Regions from separate parts of the Pantoea sp. GABEPS69 genome, predicted to be linked through region 1. Evidence: predicted binding sites of a transcription regulator. Region 1 holds the regulator's gene; the other holds the start of a gene.

Region 1 (9,752 bases):
GAGACGGATGAAAAAGTTTTCCGTCATAACGTGTCGCTCACTTATGAACAGTGGCTGCAATATCCGGACGGGCGCAAAGCCTGTTTTGAAATTCGTAAAGTGCCTTACTACGACCGCGTAGGCAAACGCAGCGGGCTAATGGGCTTTGGCCGCGATATTACCGAGCGTAAGCGCTATCAGGACGCGCTGGAGAATGCCAGCCGGGAGAAAACCACCTTTATCTCTACGATCAGCCACGAGCTGCGTACGCCGCTTAACGGCATTGTGGGCCTGAGCCGCATTTTGCTCGATACCGATCTCAATCAGGAGCAGCTGAAATACCTGAAAACCATTCACGTTTCAGCGATTACGCTCGGCAATATCTTCAACGACGTTATCGAAGTCGACAAGATCGAGCGCCGTAAGGTGCAGCTGGATAATCAGCCGCTCGACTTCACCGGCTTCCTGGCGGATCTGGAGAACCTTTCCGGGCTGCTGGCGCAGCCGAAAGGGCTCAGATTCGTGATGGCGCCTGAGCTACCGCTGCCGCACAAGATTTGCGCCGACGGCACGCGCCTGCGCCAGATCCTGTGGAACCTGATCGGCAACGCGGTGAAGTTCACCCAGCAGGGCGAAATCGTGGTGCGCGTCGCCTACGAGCCGAACGAGACTCTGCGCTTCGAGGTTGAAGACTCCGGGCAGGGTATTCCACAGGAAGAGCAGGACAAGATCTTCGCCATGTATTATCAGGTGAAAGATCAGCACGGCGGCAAGCCGGCCACCGGTACCGGCATCGGGCTGGCGGTGTCGCGTCGCCTGGCGCAGGCGATGGGCGGCGATATTACCGTACGCAGCGCGCCGGGCCAGGGCTCCTGCTTTACCGTGCTGATCAAGGCACCGCGCGTGGCCGAAGAGGTGGAAGATGACAGCAGGGACGACAGCATGCCGCTGCCGGCGCTGCACGTTTTGCTGGTGGAAGATATCGAGCTGAACGTAATCGTGGCGCGGTCGGTGCTGGAGAAGCTTGGCTGCAGCGTCGAGGTCGCCATGACCGGCCAGGCCGCGCTGGAGATGTTCGATCCGCTGGAATTCGATCTCGCCCTGCTGGATATCCAGCTGCCGGATATGACCGGCCTCGACGTCTCGCGCGCCATCCATCAGCGTTATCCAGACGCCAGCCTGCCGCCGCTGGTGGCGCTGACCGCCAACGTGCTCAAAGACAAAAAAGAGTATCTGGAGGCCGGTATGGACGACGTGCTGAGCAAACCGCTTTCCGTTCCGGCGCTGACCGCCATGATCAAGAAGTTCTGGGATCATCAGAACGAAGAGATCGACGCTGACCACCCTGAAAGCGATGACAAGACGCGCGCGCTGCTGGATGTGCCGATGCTGGAGCAATATATCGAACTGGTGGGTCCCAGCCTGATTACGCAGAGCCTGACGATGTTTGAACAGATGATGCCTGGCTATCTGGAGGTGCTCGATTCGAATCTTATGGCGCGCGACCAGAAAGGCATTGCGGAAGAGGGGCACAAAATTAAAGGCGCGGCGGGATCGGTCGGGTTACAGCATCTGCAGCAGGTGGCTAAACAGATTCAAAGCCCGGAACTGCCGGCATGGTGGGACAACGTAGGCGAATGGGTCGAAGAGCTCAAGCGCGAGTGGCGTCATGACGTTCAGGTATTGCGCGACTGGGTGGCGGAAAGAGAAAACCAGGGGGCTTAAAAAAAATGACCCCAGTCGAAGACCGGGGTGCGCGAATACTGCGCCAACACCAGGGAAAAAGTCGCTGTTGCTATACTTGGAGGAGTTTAAGCGCAGCAGCGTGGTATCGGTTAACGTCTGTCATCACCTTAGCAAATTCATCAATGACCAGGTAAAGATTCATTAAAATGTGTGATGTTGAGCAGCGTTTAAATACAGAAAACATTAATTTGGCAACACAGTCAAGCAAGGAATTAATTTCTGCGTTGCATTGCGCTTATTTTGACCAATTGTTGCATTTTTTGTGCGGTTTTCGTTTGCCGTGACGATAAGCGCATGGCCTCAAACCAGGGAAAAGGGCACCCAACCGTTTTTAGCCGTTTTAAGTATGATAACGCAATGAAATTTAAAGTATAAAGTGCTGTTGCCACGATATTATCCAAAACGTTTTGGAAAGCGCGCCTTTAAAGTTCCAGATTTAAATTAAGTCCTGTCATTTTACAGGGCGCTAAGCATAAAATTGAGTGGCACAGACAGCGCTACGAAGATCAAATTAGCAGCCTGAAGTTGCCTGTTGTGTAACCATTCGCTTCAATTGGTGAAAAGCACAACAGTACGCTGTCTGTCATAGTTTAGAAAATCGAATCATTAGAAATGGTGCTTATTACAAATCGTTAAGTGTATGGCGTGGAAAGCGATAAGCGGACAACAAGTATGGAACCGATTCCTTTTTTACGGAAGTGCTTGATGTCATTCGATCTGTTTTAATATTTTACGGTCAAAACTGCGCTGCAACGGTTAAGCAACGCGTAAATTCAGACGCTTCTTCAGCGATTTTGACCAAGACGCGACTTTCATCACGTCGGGAATTGATTAATGCAGGGAACAGGTAAGAGAACATTGCATGAGCAAGAATAAAGGGAACCGCTGGCAACGCGTTAAGCGCGCTGTTATCGGCGCAGTGGTCGCCATAGCGGGGATCTGGGTCGCCGGAATTATTCTGTTTTCCTTTCTGCCGGTGCCGTTTTCCGCGGTAATGGCGGAACGGCAAATCGGTGCCTGGCTGCGCGGCGACTTTCATTATGTCGCGCACGCCGACTGGGCGGGCCACGACGAGATATCGTCCTGGATGGCGCTGGCGGTGATTGCCGCAGAAGATCAAAAATTTCCTGAGCACTGGGGTTTTGACGTCGACGCGATTGAAACGGCGCTGGGCAGCGAAGGCGAGCGCATGCGCGGCGCCTCGACACTGTCGCAGCAAACGGCGAAAAATCTTTTTCTCTGGGATGGGCGCAGCTGGGTGAGGAAAGGGCTGGAGGCGGGCTTAACGGTCGGTATCGAAACGGTCTGGACCAAACGTCGCATCCTGACGGTTTATCTCAATATCGCCGAGTTCGGGCAGGGCACCTTCGGCGTGGAGGCGGCGGCGCAGCGCTATTTTCATAAGCCGGCCAGCCGTTTGACGATAGCGGAAGCGGCGCTGCTGGCGGCGGTGCTGCCGAATCCCATCCGTTTTCGCGCCGACGCGCCTTCAGGCTATGTGCGGCAGCGTCAGCAGTGGATTATGCGCCAGATGCGCCAGCTAGGCGGAGAAGGCTTTTTGCAGCGCCATCATCTCAACTAGTCTTTACTCTTCGTCGAAGCCGGCTTCGAAAAGTTCGATGACGGCAGTCAGCGCCTGGCGCTCTTCCGGGCCGCTGGCTTCAATTTCAATATGACCGCCTTTCGCCGAGTCGAGCATCAGCAGGGCAATGACGCTGCTGGCCTCCGCCTCGGTGCCGGATTCGTTACGCAGCAACACTTCGGCGTCGAAGCTCTGCACCAGCTCAAACAGCTTCATGGCCGGACGCGCGTGCATGCCCAGCTTATTTTTGATTTCCACGGTTTGTTTGACGGTCATGATTTGCGTTTTTCCAGCGTACGATGGCGTGACTGCACGTTTTTGCCGCGTGAGCGGAAGTAGTCCGCCAGCTGCTCGGCGATATAGACCGAACGGTGTTTACCGCCGGTACAGCCGATGGCGACGGTCAGATAGCTGCGGTTGTTGGTTTCCAGCATGGGCAGCCAAAGTTCAAGGTAGCTGCGTGTCTGGTAGATAAAGTTGTGCACTTCCGTATGGCGATCGAGAAACGCCGCTACGGGGCGATCGAGGCCGGTCATCGGCCGCAGCTTGGGATCCCAGTGCGGGTTCGGCAGAAAGCGCACGTCAAAAACGTAGTCAGCGTCGATAGGGATGCCGTGCTTAAAGCCAAAAGACTCGAATACCATGGTCAGTTCGCGTTCGCGCTTGCCCAACAGGCGCGTGCGCAGCATCTCCGCCAGCTCGTGAACCGACATTTCTGAGGTATCGATAATTAAATCGGCGCGCGAGCGCAGCGGCTCCAGCAGATCGTTCTCTTCATCGATGGCGCTTTCCAGCGACAGATTTTTGCTGGAGAGCGGGTGCAGGCGGCGCGTGTCGCTGTAGCGGCGGATTAGCGTATTGCGATCGGCGTCCAGAAACAGCAGCTGCGGCGAAAAGGCGTCCGGCAGATTATTCAGCGCATGTTCGAATACCTCTGGCGACTCCGGCATATTGCGCACGTCGATGCTGACGGCGGCCGAAATATTGCGCTCCACCAGCGAGTTCGCCAGCTCGGGCAACAGCACCACGGGCAGGTTATCGACGCAGTAGAACCCCATATCTTCCAGCGCGCGTAGCGCCACCGACTTTCCTGAGCCTGACCGACCGCTAACGATCATCAGCACCATGACCTTCTCTCCCGTTTTAAACCGGCGCGCACGCCGGTAAAAGCGCAGCGCGCGTTACTGCTCCTCTGGAGCTTCTGTAATAATGGCGTAGAGTTCTTCATCGCTCTGCGCCGCGCGCAGGCGGCGACACACGGTCTTATCCGCCAGGCGTTTCGCGACCAGAGACAGCGTGTGCAGATGGGTTTTGCACTGATCCGCCGGCACTAGCAGCGCAAACAGCAGATCGACCGGCTGGTTGTCCACCGCATCAAATGCGATAGGCTGGTCGAGGCTGATAAAGACGCCGACGGCGCGCAGCGTATCCTCTTCCAGTTTGCCGTGCGGAATGGCGATACCGTTGCCGATACCGGTGCTGCCCATGCGTTCACGGGTCAGGATCGCTTCAAACAGCGTTTGATGCGGCAGATTAAGCTGCTTCGCTGCCAGCTCGCTAATAATTTCTAGCGCGCGCTTTTTACTCTGGCAGTGTACGCCGCTGCGCGTACAGTCCGGCGTCAGCACGGTGCTCAGTTCCAGTGTCAGATCGTTGTTCATTGTCGTTTCACTTGCGAGTTCACAGAGCCGCAGGCCTGCCGCGCTAAACGGCCGCGCGGTATCCCGTGGCGCTTGCACAGATGGCAAAACGGGGCGGTAAATCCGCCCCATCCTGACCGCCCCGAGCGCGCGGCAAGCGCGCTGCAAGCGTGAAGGTTAGTGTTTTTTCAGTTTGTCTTTGTGCCGGGTGAGCTGACGGGCGAGTTTATCCACCAGTCCGTCAAGCGCCGCGTACATATCTTCCGCTTCCGACGTGGCGTGCAGCTCGCCGCCGTTGACGTGCAAAGTCGCTTCCGCAACCTGAGTGACCTTTTCCACTTTCAGAACAATATAAACCTGATTGATACGATCGAAGTAGTGTTCCAGTTTGGCAAATTTCGTGTTGATGAATTCACGCAGTGGTTCGGTGATTTCAACGTTTTGCCCAGTGAGGTTTAGCTGCATAGGTCTTCCTTCTCATTTCGGTCAAACCAGCTGTTTACGCTGGTTGGAGGGCGGGATAGATAAAGACTCGCGATATTTAGCGACGGTCCGGCGCGCCACCATGATGCCCTGTTCAGATAACATGGTGGTGAGCTTGCTGTCACTCAAGGGTTTAGCGGGATTCTCCGCCGAGATTAATTTTTTCACCAGCGCGCGGATCGCCGTAGAAGAGGCTTCGCCGCCGCCTTCGGTATTCACGTGGCTGGAGAAAAAATATTTAAGTTCGAAGATGCCGCGCGGGCTGTGCAGGTATTTCTGCGTGGTCACGCGAGAGATGGTGGATTCATGCATATCTACGGCCTGGGCGATATCCGCCAGCACCATCGGACGCATAAACTCTTCGCCCTGCTCGAAAAAGGCCTGCTGCTGCTCAACGATGCAGCGCGTAACCTTCAGCAGCGTGTCATTGCGGCTTTCCAGGCTTTTGATCAGCCAGCGCGCTTCCTGCAGATTGCTGCGGATAAACTGGCTGTCGCTGTCATTGCGCGCCGCGCCGCCCATAGCGGCATACTGCTGATTAATTCTGAGACGCGGCACGCTATCGGCGTTGAGCTCAACCGTCCAGCGCTTGCCGACCTTGCGCACCAGCACATCGGGAATGACATATTCCGGCTCGCCGGTCTGCACCGACTGGCCAGGACGCGGATCCAGCGACTGAATCAGCAGCATCGCCTCTTTCAGCACATCTTCTTTGAAACGGGTGACGCGCATCAGGCTGCGGAAATCGTGGTTGGCCAGCAGGTCAAGATGGTCGCTGACGATTAAACGCGCTTCGGCCAGCATCGGCGTGGTCGGCGCGAACTGAGAAAGCTGCACCAGCAGGCAGTCGCGCAGGTCGCGCGCGCCGACCCCGACCGGATCGAAGCGCTGAATGCGCTTCAGCACCGCCTCGACCTCATCCAGCGCCAGCTCTTCATCGCCCATGCTGTCGAGGATATCGTCAAGCGAAACGGTGAGATAGCCGGTATCGTCGATGGCGTCGACGATCGAGGTAGCGATAGCGCGATCGGTATCGGTAAAGGGCGTTAAATCCACCTGCCACATCAGATAGTCCTGCAGCGACTGGGTGGTTTCGCCCTGATAGACCGGCAGCTCGTCGTCCTGATAGTCGGTGCCGGTGCCGGAAGGGGTGCCTGCGGTATACATCTCGTCCCAGGTGGCGTCGAGCGGCAAATCGTCCGGCATCTCTTTCTGTTCAAGCGCCTCGCGCGTGTCCAGCACCTCATCTTCCTGATAGTCGCGGCTGTCGATCTCTTCATGCACTTCAGCCTGTTCCAGCAGCGGATTGCTCTCCAGCGCCAGCTGCAGCTCTTGCTGCAGTTCAAGCGTAGAGAGTTGCAGCAGCCGGATGGCCTGCTGCAACTGTGGAGTCATCGCCAGCTGTTGGCTGAACCTGAGTTGCAAACCTTGCTTCATATTCAGGACGGGATTTCCTAAGCAAACATCGTATTAACGACACCTTATCAGAGTCTGAACTCTTCGCCCAAATAAACCCGTTTAACCTGCTCATCTTCAAGAATTTCATTCGGCGTGCCGTGAGCGATAAGACGCCCCTGGCTGACGATATAGGCGCGTTCGCAAACCGCCAGGGTTTCACGTACGTTATGGTCGGTAATCAGCACGCCGAGCCCGCTGTCGCGCAGGTGCTCGATGATTTTTTTAATGTCGATAACCGAGATGGGGTCAACGCCGGCGAAAGGCTCATCCAGCAGGATAAATTTAGGATTGGCGGCCAGCGCGCGCGCAATCTCGACGCGGCGGCGCTCGCCGCCCGACAGCGCCTGACCCATGCTGTCGCGCAGATGGGCGATATGGAACTCATCCATCAGCTCGTTAGCGCGATCCTGACGTTGCTCTTCGGTAAGATCGTCGCGAATTTGCAGCACCGCCATCAGATTGTCATAGACGCTGAGACGGCGGAAAATCGACGCCTCCTGCGGCAAATAGCCGATGCCGCGGCGCGCGCGGGCGTGCAGCGGCAGGATGCTGATATCATCCTCGTCGATCACGATGCGGCCCGCGTCGCGCGGCACGATGCCGACGACCATGTAGAAGGTGGTGGTTTTGCCCGCGCCGTTAGGGCCGAGCAGGCCGACGATCTCGCCTGATTTCACCTGCAGGCTGACATCTTCCACCACGCGACGGCCTTTATAGGCCTTCGCCAGATTTTCTGCGATTAAAGTGGCCATAGCGATCAGTTACTCTTTTTCGGGCTGTTAGCGTTCTTGTCCTGCAGCTGCGACGGCACCAGCACAGTGGTGACGCGCTTGCTCTGACCCTGGCTGTAGGCCTGCATTTTCTGCTCTTTGACCAGATAGGTAATACGGTCGCCTTTGATATTGCTGTCCTGCTGCTCGATATAAGCGTTGCCGGTCAGCTCGACGAAATCTTTCGCCAGCTCATAGTGCAGCTTAGCGGCGTGGCCCTGAACCGGCTTGCCGCTGTCCTGCATCTGGTAGAAGGTGGCGGGATTGCCGTAGGCGTCCACGATGGTTTTATTGCTGTCGCCGCCGGGACGCGTCACCACCACTTTATCGGCGGTGATTTTGATCGTTCCCTGCGTCACGATGACGTTGCCGGTAAAGGTCGCCACATTGCCTTGCAGGTCCAGCGCCTGGTTCTCGGAATCGATGTTGACGGGTTTGTCCGAGTCGCCGGTCACCGCCAGCGCGGGCAAGCTGGCCGCCAGCAGAGCGCCGACCAGGAAAAACTTAAGGCTGTTGTTGTGCATTTTGAATTTCATAATAAGTTTTGACCTTTTCAATCAACTCGGCGTTTTTCGTCCGTAAATTCCCGCGCATCTTCATGCCGGTAGAGTTAAAACCGCGCCCGAACAAGGTAACCTGATCGTCGGAGGTCACGTCCTGCGAGACGAGGTTGACCTGCGCGTTGTCAGTTTTGATGCGCTGCAGCTGCGAATCCTGCGTCAGGGTATTCACCTCGACGTGGCCATACAGATAAAGCATACGATCTTTGGTTAATTTGGCTTTATCGGCGCGCACCGACCATGTCGGCACTTTATTTTCGTCGTAGGTGGTCATTACCGGCTTATCGAACCAGCTCACTTCATCCGTCGCGAAATAGGTCACTTTATCGGACACCAGTTTGTAAGCCAGCGCCCCTTGCGGGTTGTAGACCACGGTGTTCGAATTCGCGCTGGTATAGGTCGGCTCCTGATCGTTGGCGGCGACCGGCGCGCTGCTTTCATCCTGACTGGTCAGGTTCCAGCCGATTAGCACCAGCGCAATTAAGGCCAGAATCAGCGTTATCCAACGCCTGCTTTTACTCATACTGATTGCCCTTTGGCATCCTCAAATTTGTTCTGCGCCATTAAAATCAGGTCGCACAGTTCGCGTACTGCGCCGCGTCCGCCGGCGATACGCGTAACGTAATGGGCGCGCGGCGGCAGCACCGGATGCGCATCCGCTACCGCCACGCTCAGCCCTACTCGGGCCATCACTGGCCAGTCGATTAGGTCATCGCCGATGTAGGCGACCTGCTCATCGGAAAGCGACAGTTTATCCAGAAGTTCGCGATAGGCCAAAAGCTTATCGGACTGTCCCTGGTAAAGATGGCGAATGCCTAAAGTTTTGCAGCGATCCTCCATCAGACGCGCGTTGCGTCCGGTAATAATCGCTACCTCTATATCAGAGGTTAGCAAACAGCGGATGCCGTAGCCGTCGCGCACGTTAAAAGCTTTCAGCTCTTCGCCGTTATTGCCCATATAGATCACGCCGTCAGACATCACGCCGTCAACGTCGCAAATCAGCAGACGGATCTGACTGGCGCGTGCCATCACCTCCGCGCTGACCGGGCCGTAGCAGGTTTCTACCAGGGAAGTATTTACCGACATTCTCATTTCCTGTTCAGACTACGCCGGCGCGCAGCATGTCATGCATATGTACCACACCGAGCAGACGATCGTCATCGGCCACCAGCACAGCGGTAATGTTTTTGTTTTGCATCAGGTTCAGCGCCTCGACCGCCAGCATATTAGGGCGAACCCGAATGCCACCGCGCGTCATCACTTCTGAAATGGTGGCCTTCTGAAAGTCGATGCCCATATCGAAGATGCGGCGCAGGTCGCCGTCGGTAAAGATGCCCTCGATCTTCATCAGATCGTCGACGATAACCGTCAGCCCTAAATTTTTGCGCGTAATCTCCAGCAGCGCGTCGCGCAGCGAGGCGTCGCGCGTCACGTGCGGGATTTCGTCGCCGCTGTGCATGATGTCGCTCACGTGCAGCAGCAGCTTGCGGCCCAGCGCGCCGCCCGGATGCGACAGCGCGAAATCTTCCGCGGT
Region 2 (9,752 bases), 570 kb from region 1:
TATCTGGCGGATATCAACAACGGCTTTAACGAAGTGATCAACGGTATGAGCGTGATCCAGCAGTTTCGCCAGCAGGCGCGCTTCGGCGAGCGCATGAGCCAGGCCAGCCGCTCGCACTATCAGGCGCGCATGCAGACGCTGCGGCTCGACGGTTTTCTGCTGCGTCCGCTGCTCAGCCTGTTTTCGGCGATGATCCTCTGCGGGCTGCTGATGCTGTTCAGCTTCTCCTCGCCGGGCATTTTCGAAGTCGGCGTGCTCTATGCCTTTATCACCTATCTTGGCCGTCTCAACGAACCGCTGATCGAACTCACGACACAGCAGTCGATGCTGCAGCAGGCGGTGGTGTCGGGCGAACGCATTTTCGAGCTGATGGATGCCACGCAGCAGCGCTACGGCAGCGACGATCGTCCACTGACTTCGGGACGCATCTCGCTGCGTCAGCTGAGTTTCGCCTATCGCGCCGATCGCGAGGTGCTGAGCGATATCAACCTTGAGGTGCCGGCGCGCAGTTTCGTGGCGCTGGTCGGCCATACCGGCAGCGGTAAAAGCACCCTCGCGAATTTGCTGATGGGCTACTATCCGGCGACGCGCGGCGAAATCTGGCTGGACGATCGTCCCATTGGTCAGCTCAGCCATCAGACGCTGCGTCGCGGCATCGCCATGGTGCAGCAGGATCCGGTGGTGCTGGCGGACAGCCTGCTGGCTAACGTGCGCCTCGGTCGCGATATCAGCGAAGAGGCAGTCTGGCAGGCGCTGGAGCAGGTGCAGCTCGCATCGCTGGCGCATGCGTTGCCAGACGGCATTCATACACGACTCGGCGAACAGGGCAATAACCTGTCGGTCGGGCAGAAGCAGCTGCTGGCGCTGGCGCGCGTGCTGGTGGAGATGCCGCAGATTCTTATCCTCGACGAGGCGACCGCCAATATCGACTCCGGCACCGAGCAGGCGATTCAGCAGACGCTGAGCAGACTGCGCCAGCACACGACGCTGGTGGTGATCGCCCATCGTCTGTCGACCATTACCGAGGCCGACACTATTCTGGTGCTGCATCGTGGTCAGGTGGTAGAGCAGGGCGATCACGCCGCGCTGCTGGCGCGACAGGGGCGCTACTGGCAGATGTATCAGCTGCAGCAGGCGGGCGATGAACTCGCGTCGGGCAAGGCGGTCGCTACCGTAGAGTAAATTGCACCTTTTTTGCGCGCATTTATCAGAATGTTCTCACTCTTTGCACTTCTTTGAGGCCACAAGCACCAAAGAAGTGCAGTTTATTTAGCTTCTGGTTTCGCTTTTCTTTTTCCACTCTCTTCTTTTGCCAATTCAGGCCAGGCCGGGCTGCATTTATGCCGCGCCGCCTGCGCGTTTTCATTCCTGGCACAGCCTTTGCTTCTGTCTCTGCGTGTCTGAGGCGACTCACTTGTCTATTACCCGGAGGGGATGCAATGAAGCTGGTTACCGTGGTCATCAAACCGTTCAAACTGGAGGATGTGCGCGAAGCTCTCTCCTCTATCGGCATTCAGGGGCTGACCGTCTCTGAAGTTAAAGGGTTCGGTCGCCAGAAAGGCCATGCAGAGCTCTATCGCGGCGCCGAGTACAGCGTGAACTTTCTGCCCAAGGTCAAGATCGACGTCGCGATCGCCGACGACCAGCTCGACGAAGTGGTGGATGTGATCAGCAAAGCGGCCTATACCGGCAAGATCGGTGACGGCAAAATTTTTGTCGCCGAGCTGCAGCGCGTTATTCGTATTCGTACCGGTGAAACCGACGAAGCAGCGCTCTAATTTCGGCTACGTTATCTGATGGGATGGAAAAAAATGAATAAAGCACTCACCTTGTTGGGCCTCATCAGCCTGTCGCTGTTACCGTCGCTGGCGATGGCTGCGCCTGCCGTAGCGGATAAGGCCGACAACGCATTTATGATGATTTGCACCGCGCTGGTGCTGTTTATGACGATTCCAGGGATCGCGCTGTTTTACGGCGGTCTGATTCGCGGCAAAAACGTGCTCTCTATGCTGACGCAGGTGGCGGTGACTTTTGCACTGGTCTGCATGCTGTGGATCGTGTACGGCTATTCGCTGGCCTTTAGCGAAGGCAACGCCTTCTTCGGCAGCTTCCAGTGGGCGATGCTGAAAAACATCGAGCTGAAAGCGGTAATGGGCAGTTTCTATCAGTATATCCACGTGGCGTTCCAGGCGTCGTTCGCCTGTATCACCGTGGGTCTGATCGTCGGCGCCATCGCCGAGCGTATTCGCTTCTCCGCCGTGCTGATTTTTGTCGGCGTGTGGGTAACGCTGGCCTATCTGCCGATTGCGCACATGGTCTGGGCGGGCGGTTTTCTTGCGCAGGATGGCGCGCTGGACTTCGCCGGCGGCACCGTGGTGCATATTAACGCCGCTATCGCGGGTCTGGTCGGCGCCTATCTGGTGGGCAAACGCGCCGGCTTCGGCAAAGAGGCGTTCAAACCGCATAATCTGCCGATGGTCTTCACCGGCACGGCGATCCTCTATGTGGGCTGGTTCGGCTTCAACGCCGGCTCCGCCTCCGCCGCTAACGAAATTGCCGCGCTGGCCTTCCTGAACACTGTGGTAGCGACCGCAGGCGCGGTGCTGTCATGGACCTTCGGCGAATGGGCGGTGCGCGGTAAACCGTCACTGTTGGGCGCCTGTTCGGGCTTTATCGCCGGCCTGGTGGCCATTACTCCGGCCTGCGGCTATGTGGGCGTCGGCGGCGCGCTGATTATCGGCCTGGTGGGCGGTCTGGCCGGGCTGTGGGGCGTGACCTCGCTGAAGAAAATGCTGCGCGTGGACGACCCGTGCGACGTCTTCGGCGTGCACGGCGTGTGCGGCATCGTCGGCTGTATCCTGACCGGCGTATTCGCCTCTTCTTCGCTGGGCGGCGTCGGCTATGCGGAAGGCGTCACCATGGGCCATCAGGTATGGGTGCAGCTGTTCAGCGTCGGCGTAACGATCGTCTGGTCTGCGGTGGTCGCCTTTATCGGCTTTAAGCTGGCGGATATGATTGTCGGCCTGCGCGTGCCGGAAGAGCAGGAGCGCGAAGGTCTGGACGTCAACAGCCACGGCGAGAACGCTTACAACCAGTAAGCTGCTGGGCAAGAAAAGCAGTGCGCTAAAAACAGAAAAAACAAAAAGGGGCGACGATTCGCCCCTTATTTTTTGCTTTTGCGCGGCCTGATAGCTTATACGCTGCGCTGACGCATCACGCCTTCCTGCACGGTCGAGGCGACCAGCACGCCCTGCTGGTTATAGAACTCGCCGCGCACAAAACCGCGCGCTCCGGAGGCCGAGGTGCTCACCACGCTGTAGAGCAGCCAGTCGCTGAAGTTGAACGGGCGGTGAAACCACATCGAATGGTCGATGGTAGCGACCTGCATATCTGCCTCAAGAAATCCTTTGCCGTGCGGCTGCAGCGCCACCGGCAGAAAGTTGAGATCGGAGGCGTAGCCCAGCAGGTACTGGTGAATGCGCAAATCGGCAGGCAGCCCGCCGTTGGCGCGGATCCAGACCTGACGTACCGGCTCGTCGACGCGGCCTTTCAGCGGATTGTGGATCTGAACCGGGCGTATCTCCAGCGGCCGCTCGGCGATAAACTTCTCCCGCACCTTTTCCGGCAGCAGATGCGCCATCTTTTGCGCCAGATCCTGCTCCGACGCCAGCGTCTCCGGGCCGGGCACTTCAGGCATCGCGTTTTGATGCTCGAAGCCGCTCTCGGGCGCCTGGAAAGAGGCGGTCATATAGAAAATAGGCTGCCCGTTCTGTACCGCGCTGACGCGGCGCGCGCTAAAGCTTTTGCCGTCGCGCAGGGTTTCCACATCGTAAATAATGCCTTTCTTGCTGTCGCCCGGCCGTAAAAAGTAGCTGTGGAAAGAGTGGATAATACGCTCTTCCGGCACGGTCTGTTTCGCCGCGTAGAGCGCCTGGCCGACCACCTGACCGCCAAACACCTGACGCAGTCCTAAATCCTCGCTCTGGCCGCGAAAGAGACCCTCTTCCAGCTTTTCCAGATTTAATAAATTCAGCAGATTTTGCAGCGCCTGGCTCATAGTGCAATCCTCACAAAGTTAACCCGCTCAGTGTGAAAGATCCGACCAGTTGCCGTCAATCAAAGAGTGCAGCGGACGCCACGCGGGGAGAGAGAGGAAATATCTGGATTTTATGCCAGGATTAACCACATAAGGCGAATGAAACCCCAGGCGATAAATTCGCAGCCGATAATCATAGTGATCAGATGGAGACGACATCAATGAAACTCTGGCAAGTGGTAAGTGGTATTACCTTGATTGCAGCTGCCGCAGGCTGTGCCGATCACAGCAAGCCGGTACCGGTACCGACGCTGGGCGCCAGCGCGGCAGGGCAACAGGCGGCGATTGCGCAGCCTAACGTGAGCGGTTCGGTCTATATTCGTCAGCGGATCGCATTGCCGCCTGACGCGGTGCTGACGGTCACGCTCTCCGACGCGACAGTAGCGAACGCGCCGTCGAAAGTGCTGTCGCAGCGCGCCGTACACACACAGGGCAAGCAGGCGCCGTTCCAGTTCGTGCTGCCGTTTAACCCGGCGGATATCCAGCCCAACGCGCGTATTCTGCTGAGCGCGGCTATTACCATCGACGGCAAGCTGGCCTTTATCACCGATTCGGTGAAACCGGTCATCAACCAGGGCGGCACCAAAGCGGAACTGCTGCTGGTGCCAGTACCGCAAACCGCGCTGCCTACGCAGCCCGGCGCGGTCAGCACTGTGCCCTCGACCTCGCCGACTCAGGTCACGCCATCTTCCGCCGTGCCTGCACCAACCAGTCTGTAATCATCTCAGAGCGGGGCGGTTTCGCCCCGCTGTCAGGGCTGCCAGCGATAAACATCCAGCGCGACGCGCCCGTCGTCACTTATTTCAATGCCTTCCGCCGCCAGCGCGTCGCGTTGTCTTAACAAATCGTCGCCCTGTAGCGAAATGGTGCCGTGACGGTTAATGACGCGATGCCACGGCAGCCGACTGCCGACGGGCAAACGACGCAGTACGCCACCCACCTGACGCGCCGCACGCGGCGAACCCGCCAGCCGGGCGATATCGCCATAGGTAGCGACTTTGCCTGGCGGAATAGCGGCCACGATGTGCCATATGCGCTGCTGAAAACTCTCTTGCGGATCCATAACGACCTTGCGCAGAAGCAAAAACGCTACTGTAGCACAGCCATGCGGCCCTCTGGCGAGACGCATTGTTCAAGAAAACAACGGTCATCCGGTCGGCGCTTGCAATTGCCGGGGGCTTCCCTGATAATGCCCCCGCCTTCGAAAGAGGGCTTGTCAATGGAGGCTCTGTTGGTCCTCCCGCAATGCTAACTTGTGAACTCGGTCAGGTCCGGAAGGAAGCAGCCGCAGCAGGCGACGCGTGTGCCGGGATGTGGCTGGCAGGGCCTCCACCACTTTCTCCTCTCGGAAAATCCCCAGACGTCTCTCATAACCGCCACTCCATGGCCAGTTAAAGATTTATTCAGAATAAAGCGGGTGTGTTGTAGCTAAGAGGAAGGAAAAACAGTGTGTTAACGCACAAACTTCCATACCGAGCCAGGAACTTTATCGTAAAGCTTATTCATCGTCAGTTCAGCCAGACGATGATCGGCAGCGGAGTAAAATACCGCCAGTTCGTCATCGGATAATTCGTACTTATTCTTTTCAATCACGCGTTCGAGCGTATCGATCGAGCGGCAGCGTCTCAGCCGCATCAAATAATCAGTTTTAGTCAGATTTTTATCGTTCATAAATAAACCGGTCTCGTGTTTACCTAAATGGAGTGACTGGGTTGCTGAAGGAAAGCGCACTCTTCGCTAAAAAGATTAAATAAGCGTCGGGCGGAACGCTGCCACCGATTCAGATCCTGGGCATTGATACCGTAATTAGTGAATAGCATAAAGGTATCGTCAAGATAGTCGTCGATTTGCGTTATCAGATCTTCATCTTCAGCATGCTTAATTTTGTAATTCATCGTGAAAGAAGCAATGTGCTCAATCAAATCATTAAGCTGTAAATTGTTCTCAGAAGTCGGGTCGTTAACCCAGCCGTGATGGCTGTCGGTCAGCGTCGCCATGCTTTCGTCAAACAGGCTCTCACACAGGAATTTAAGCTGGGCAATATCATGCCGTTTCGGTGAGTACTCGTCCATCTTTTTCCCCTCCATAGCTTGCACGGATACCGCAACGCGGCGAGTTAAGGTTAAGCGGCCAGGAAGTGATTACGAATAGCGGTCAGAGCTTGGGATACATTAAATATAAAACACAATCATTAGATTTGCTCACCTCAATTACCAAATATTACAATTCGTCAGCGGGTGAAGGTTGCTGGCTCTCTATGAGCTCAAACTCAAGTCTGCCGGGAAGAACCTGAAACAGAACCTGTTCTTCGCGAGTAAAAACTTCATTTAAATCCAGGCAAGGACTAAATATATGTCCATCGAATTGATAAAGCATTTTAAAACGATTGCTGGCTAACTTTTCTACAGACTTTATTTTAAAACTCTCTGGAACTAACTGCGCGTGCGGTGAATACCATTGCAAATCACCTGCCAGAGGTTGCGCTATTTTGGGAATATTCCGTTGGATAAACGCCGTTAATTCTGGGACGGACGGGTTATCCGGGTTGATATTGCTTTCAAGCTGCAGAGACATTTCATTTACCGCTCAATAGATTGTTAAACCGATCATTAGACTTGTGCAACCACTTTGCAACTCCTCTCTTAACGACAAAACCTATTGTTATTATTCGTAAAGCTTTTTTCCTCGCTGAATCAGATAAATGGCATCTCCTTTTAAGAAGACGTACAGAACTGCTGATACCTTTTGAAACATATTGCATGCACACCTCGCGCTAAAACCAGGATAGATTATTGTTATGTTATAACATAATGAGTGAGTTATGAATCAGAGCGGAATGCTGCTTTCACTGGGCGGACGAGTCGCTGTCGCCTTGTTCATCGTCGTCCTGCTGGCGCTGGCGATAAAGTGGGGAGTCGCATCATGATGCGCTTCGCCCAGCTGCAGGCTGGCTATCAGAACAGGGCAGTAACGCCGGTCATTAATGCCGAATTAACCTTTGGCAGCATGACGGCGCTGGTCGGCGCCAACGGCAGCGGCAAATCAACGCTGCTAAAAACCATCGCCGGACTGATAAAACCGGTTGCCGGAAAGTGCGAGCTGCAACTTCCCCGCAAGGCTATCGGCTGGATGCCGCAGCGCAGCGAGCTGGAGACGCGCTTTCCGTTAACCGTTTTTGAACTGGTGTCGATCGGCTGCTGGCCGCGCTGCGGCTGGTTTGGCGGCATCAGCCGCAGCATGCGCCGGGAGATCGAGCAAGCGCTGGATGCGGTGCAGATGCGCGATTTCGCCAGCGCGCAGCCCGCCACGCTGTCGGGCGGTCAGCTGCAGCGCGTGCTGTTCGCCCGGCTGCTGCTGCAGCGCAGCGCGCTGTGGCTGCTGGATGAGCCTTTTAACGGCATCGACAGCAAAACCGTGACGCTGCTGATGTCGATCCTGCAACAGCAGCGACAGGCGGGCACCACGCTGCTGGTGGTGCTGCACGACCGCCCGCTGGTAGAGCGCTATTTCAGCGAGGTGCTGTCGCTGGACGATGCTGGCGAACACTCTGCCAGAGAGGCGTCGGTCGCATTGCGGAGCCCGGCTTTATGACGCTGATTCAGCCTTTTATCGAATTCGGCTTTATGCGGCGCGCGCTGATCGCCTGCGTGGCGCTGGCGGTCAGCGCCACGCCGCTCGGCGTCTTTTTGTCGCTGCGTCGCATGAGCCTGATTGGCGACGCGCTGTCGCACGCGGTTTTGCCGGGCGCGGCCATCGGCTATCTGATATCGGGCCTGTCGCTGGTGGCGATGGGCGTTGGCGGGCTTATCGCCGGGCTGGCGGTGGCGCTGCTCTCCGGCGCGGTAAGTCGCTACACGCCGCTGAAAGAGGACGCCAGCTTTGCCGGTTTCTACCTGGGCTCGCTGGCGCTCGGCGTGACGCTGGTATCGCTGCGCGGCTCGAGCGTCGATCTGCTGCATGTGCTGTTCGGCTCGCTGCTGGCGGTGGATAAGCCGGCGCTGCTGCTGGTCGGCGCTATTGCCGCCTTTACCCTGCTGATGCTGGCGGCGATCTACCGGCCGCTGGTGATTGACGCTTTCGATCCCGATTTTCTGCGCGCGCAGGGCAAATGGAGCGCGCCGCTGGTGCACGGCCTGTTTCTGCTATTAGTGGTGCTGAATCTGGTGGCGGGCTTTCAGGTGCTCGGCACGCTGATGTCGGTCGGGCTGATGATGCTGCCCGCCGCCAGCGCCCGATTCTGGAGCCGGCATCTGGCATGGATGCTCGCCGCTGCGATGGGGCTGGCGATCGCCGCGGCCGTTATCGGACTGATGCTCTCCTGGCGCTTCTCGCTGCCGGCGGGCCCGGCGGTGGTGCTAAGCGCCGCGCTGCTCTTTTTTCTTTCTATTCTGGCAGGTCCATGCGGCGGCCTTCTGCGCCGTCATTAAACAGGGGTATTTATGAAGAAGTTACCGTTAAGCCTGGCGATCGGCGCGCTGCTGATCAGCCCGCTATCCATGGCGAAAACCGTGAATGTCGTCGCCAGTTTTACCGTACTGGCGGATATCGTGAAGCAGGTAGGCGGCGAACACGTGAACGTAAAATCGCTGGTCGGACCGAATGGCGATCCCCATACCTTTGAGCCGACGCCGCAGGATAGTCAGGCGCTGGCCAGCGCGGATCTGGTCATCGTCAGCGGTCTGGGACTGGAGGGATGGATGGATCGTCTGGTGAGCGCTTCGGGCTATAAAGGCGACGCCGTGGTGGCCTCGCGCGGGATAGCGACGCGCACGATGGAAGAGGAGGGGAAAACCATGGCCGATCCCCACGCGTGGAATAGCATGCACAACGGCGTCATCTACGCCGCCAACGTGATGAACGCGCTAATTAAGGCGGATCCGCAAGACGCCGATGCGATTCGCCGCAGCGGCGAAAAGTATATTCAGCAGCTGCAGACGCTGGACGGCTGGGCAAAAACCGCCTTTGCGGCGATACCGGCGGCGAAGCGCAAGGTGCTGACCAGCCACGACGCGTTTGGCTATTTCGGGCAGCGCTACGGCGTGACCTTTCTGGCGCCGGTCGGCTTCTCTACCGAAGCGGAAGCGAGCGCCAGCCAGGTCGGTGGGCTGATCCAGCAGCTCAAGGCTGAGCATATCCATAGCTATTTTATTGAAAATCAAACCGACCCACGCCTGGTGAAGCAGATCGCCAGCGCAACCGGCGCGCAGCCGGGCGGCGAGCTCTATCCAGAAGCGCTGTCGCAGCCTTCCGGTCCTGCGCCCACCTATGTCGCGGCGTTCCGTCACAATGTCGAAGCGATGATCCGCAGCATGAAATAAAAAAGGCCGGGGATTTCCCCGGCCAGCTGTCACGACACTCACTAACGTTTCTTCTTTCTTCCCTGCACCGCTTTAAAGCGCGGATTCGATTTGCAAATCACAAAAACGCGTCCGTGACGGCGCACGATCTTGCAATCCTTATGGCGCTTTTTGGCCGACGCCAGTGAACTCAATACCTGCATCTGTAGCGTCCTTATTTATTAAGAAAACGGCCGAAGCGCTGGTTGAAGCGTGCGGCGCTCCCCTCTTTGGCGAACTCTTTCTGCTTGCCGGTGTAGTAGGGGTGGGAAGCAGACGAGACGTCCAGCGTCATATAGGGCAGGGTTTCGCCTTCAAAA

The links. The regulator sigma-54, encoded in region 1, starts transcription at its own class of promoters, with help from an activator protein. The targets are predictions, from matches to a motif close to GTTGGCACANNTTTCGCTNT.
Region 2: glnK (P-II family nitrogen regulator) is a predicted target of sigma-54. The motif match lies at 1,368-1,387, and genes of this name have one in related genera.

The regions. Positions count from the first base shown of each region.
Region 1 is NZ_CP118618.1:3,610,059-3,619,810, reverse strand. It holds gene arcB (aerobic respiration two-component sensor histidine kinase ArcB) at 1-1,704, shown strand, start outside; gene mtgA (monofunctional biosynthetic peptidoglycan transglycosylase) at 2,588-3,307, shown strand; gene npr (PTS phosphocarrier protein NPr) at 3,311-3,583, opposite strand; gene rapZ (RNase adapter RapZ) at 3,580-4,434, opposite strand; gene ptsN (PTS IIA-like nitrogen regulatory protein PtsN) at 4,489-4,968, opposite strand; gene hpf (ribosome hibernation promoting factor) at 5,125-5,412, opposite strand; gene rpoN (RNA polymerase factor sigma-54) at 5,434-6,867, opposite strand; gene lptB (LPS export ABC transporter ATP-binding protein) at 6,915-7,640, opposite strand; gene lptA (lipopolysaccharide ABC transporter substrate-binding protein LptA) at 7,646-8,194, opposite strand; gene lptC (LPS export ABC transporter periplasmic protein LptC) at 8,163-8,741, opposite strand; gene kdsC (3-deoxy-manno-octulosonate-8-phosphatase KdsC) at 8,738-9,304, opposite strand; gene kdsD (arabinose-5-phosphate isomerase KdsD) at 9,318-9,752, opposite strand, start outside.
Region 2 is NZ_CP118618.1:3,037,972-3,047,723, reverse strand. It holds gene PVE98_RS15000 (SmdB family multidrug efflux ABC transporter permease/ATP-binding protein) at 1-1,182, shown strand, start outside; gene glnK (P-II family nitrogen regulator) at 1,440-1,778, shown strand; gene amtB (ammonium transporter AmtB) at 1,812-3,098, shown strand; gene tesB (acyl-CoA thioesterase II) at 3,194-4,057, opposite strand; gene PVE98_RS14980 (YbaY family lipoprotein) at 4,258-4,815, shown strand; gene PVE98_RS14975 (MGMT family protein) at 4,848-5,159, opposite strand; RNA gene ffs (signal recognition particle sRNA small type) at 5,326-5,422, shown strand; gene PVE98_RS14965 (HHA domain-containing protein) at 5,549-5,767, opposite strand; gene tomB (Hha toxicity modulator TomB) at 5,791-6,168, opposite strand; gene PVE98_RS14955 (hypothetical protein) at 6,317-6,670, opposite strand; gene PVE98_RS14950 (metal ABC transporter ATP-binding protein) at 7,019-7,687, shown strand; gene PVE98_RS14945 (metal ABC transporter permease) at 7,684-8,523, shown strand; gene PVE98_RS14940 (metal ABC transporter substrate-binding protein) at 8,536-9,414, shown strand; gene ykgO (type B 50S ribosomal protein L36) at 9,456-9,596, opposite strand; gene PVE98_RS14930 (type B 50S ribosomal protein L31) at 9,608-9,752, opposite strand, start outside.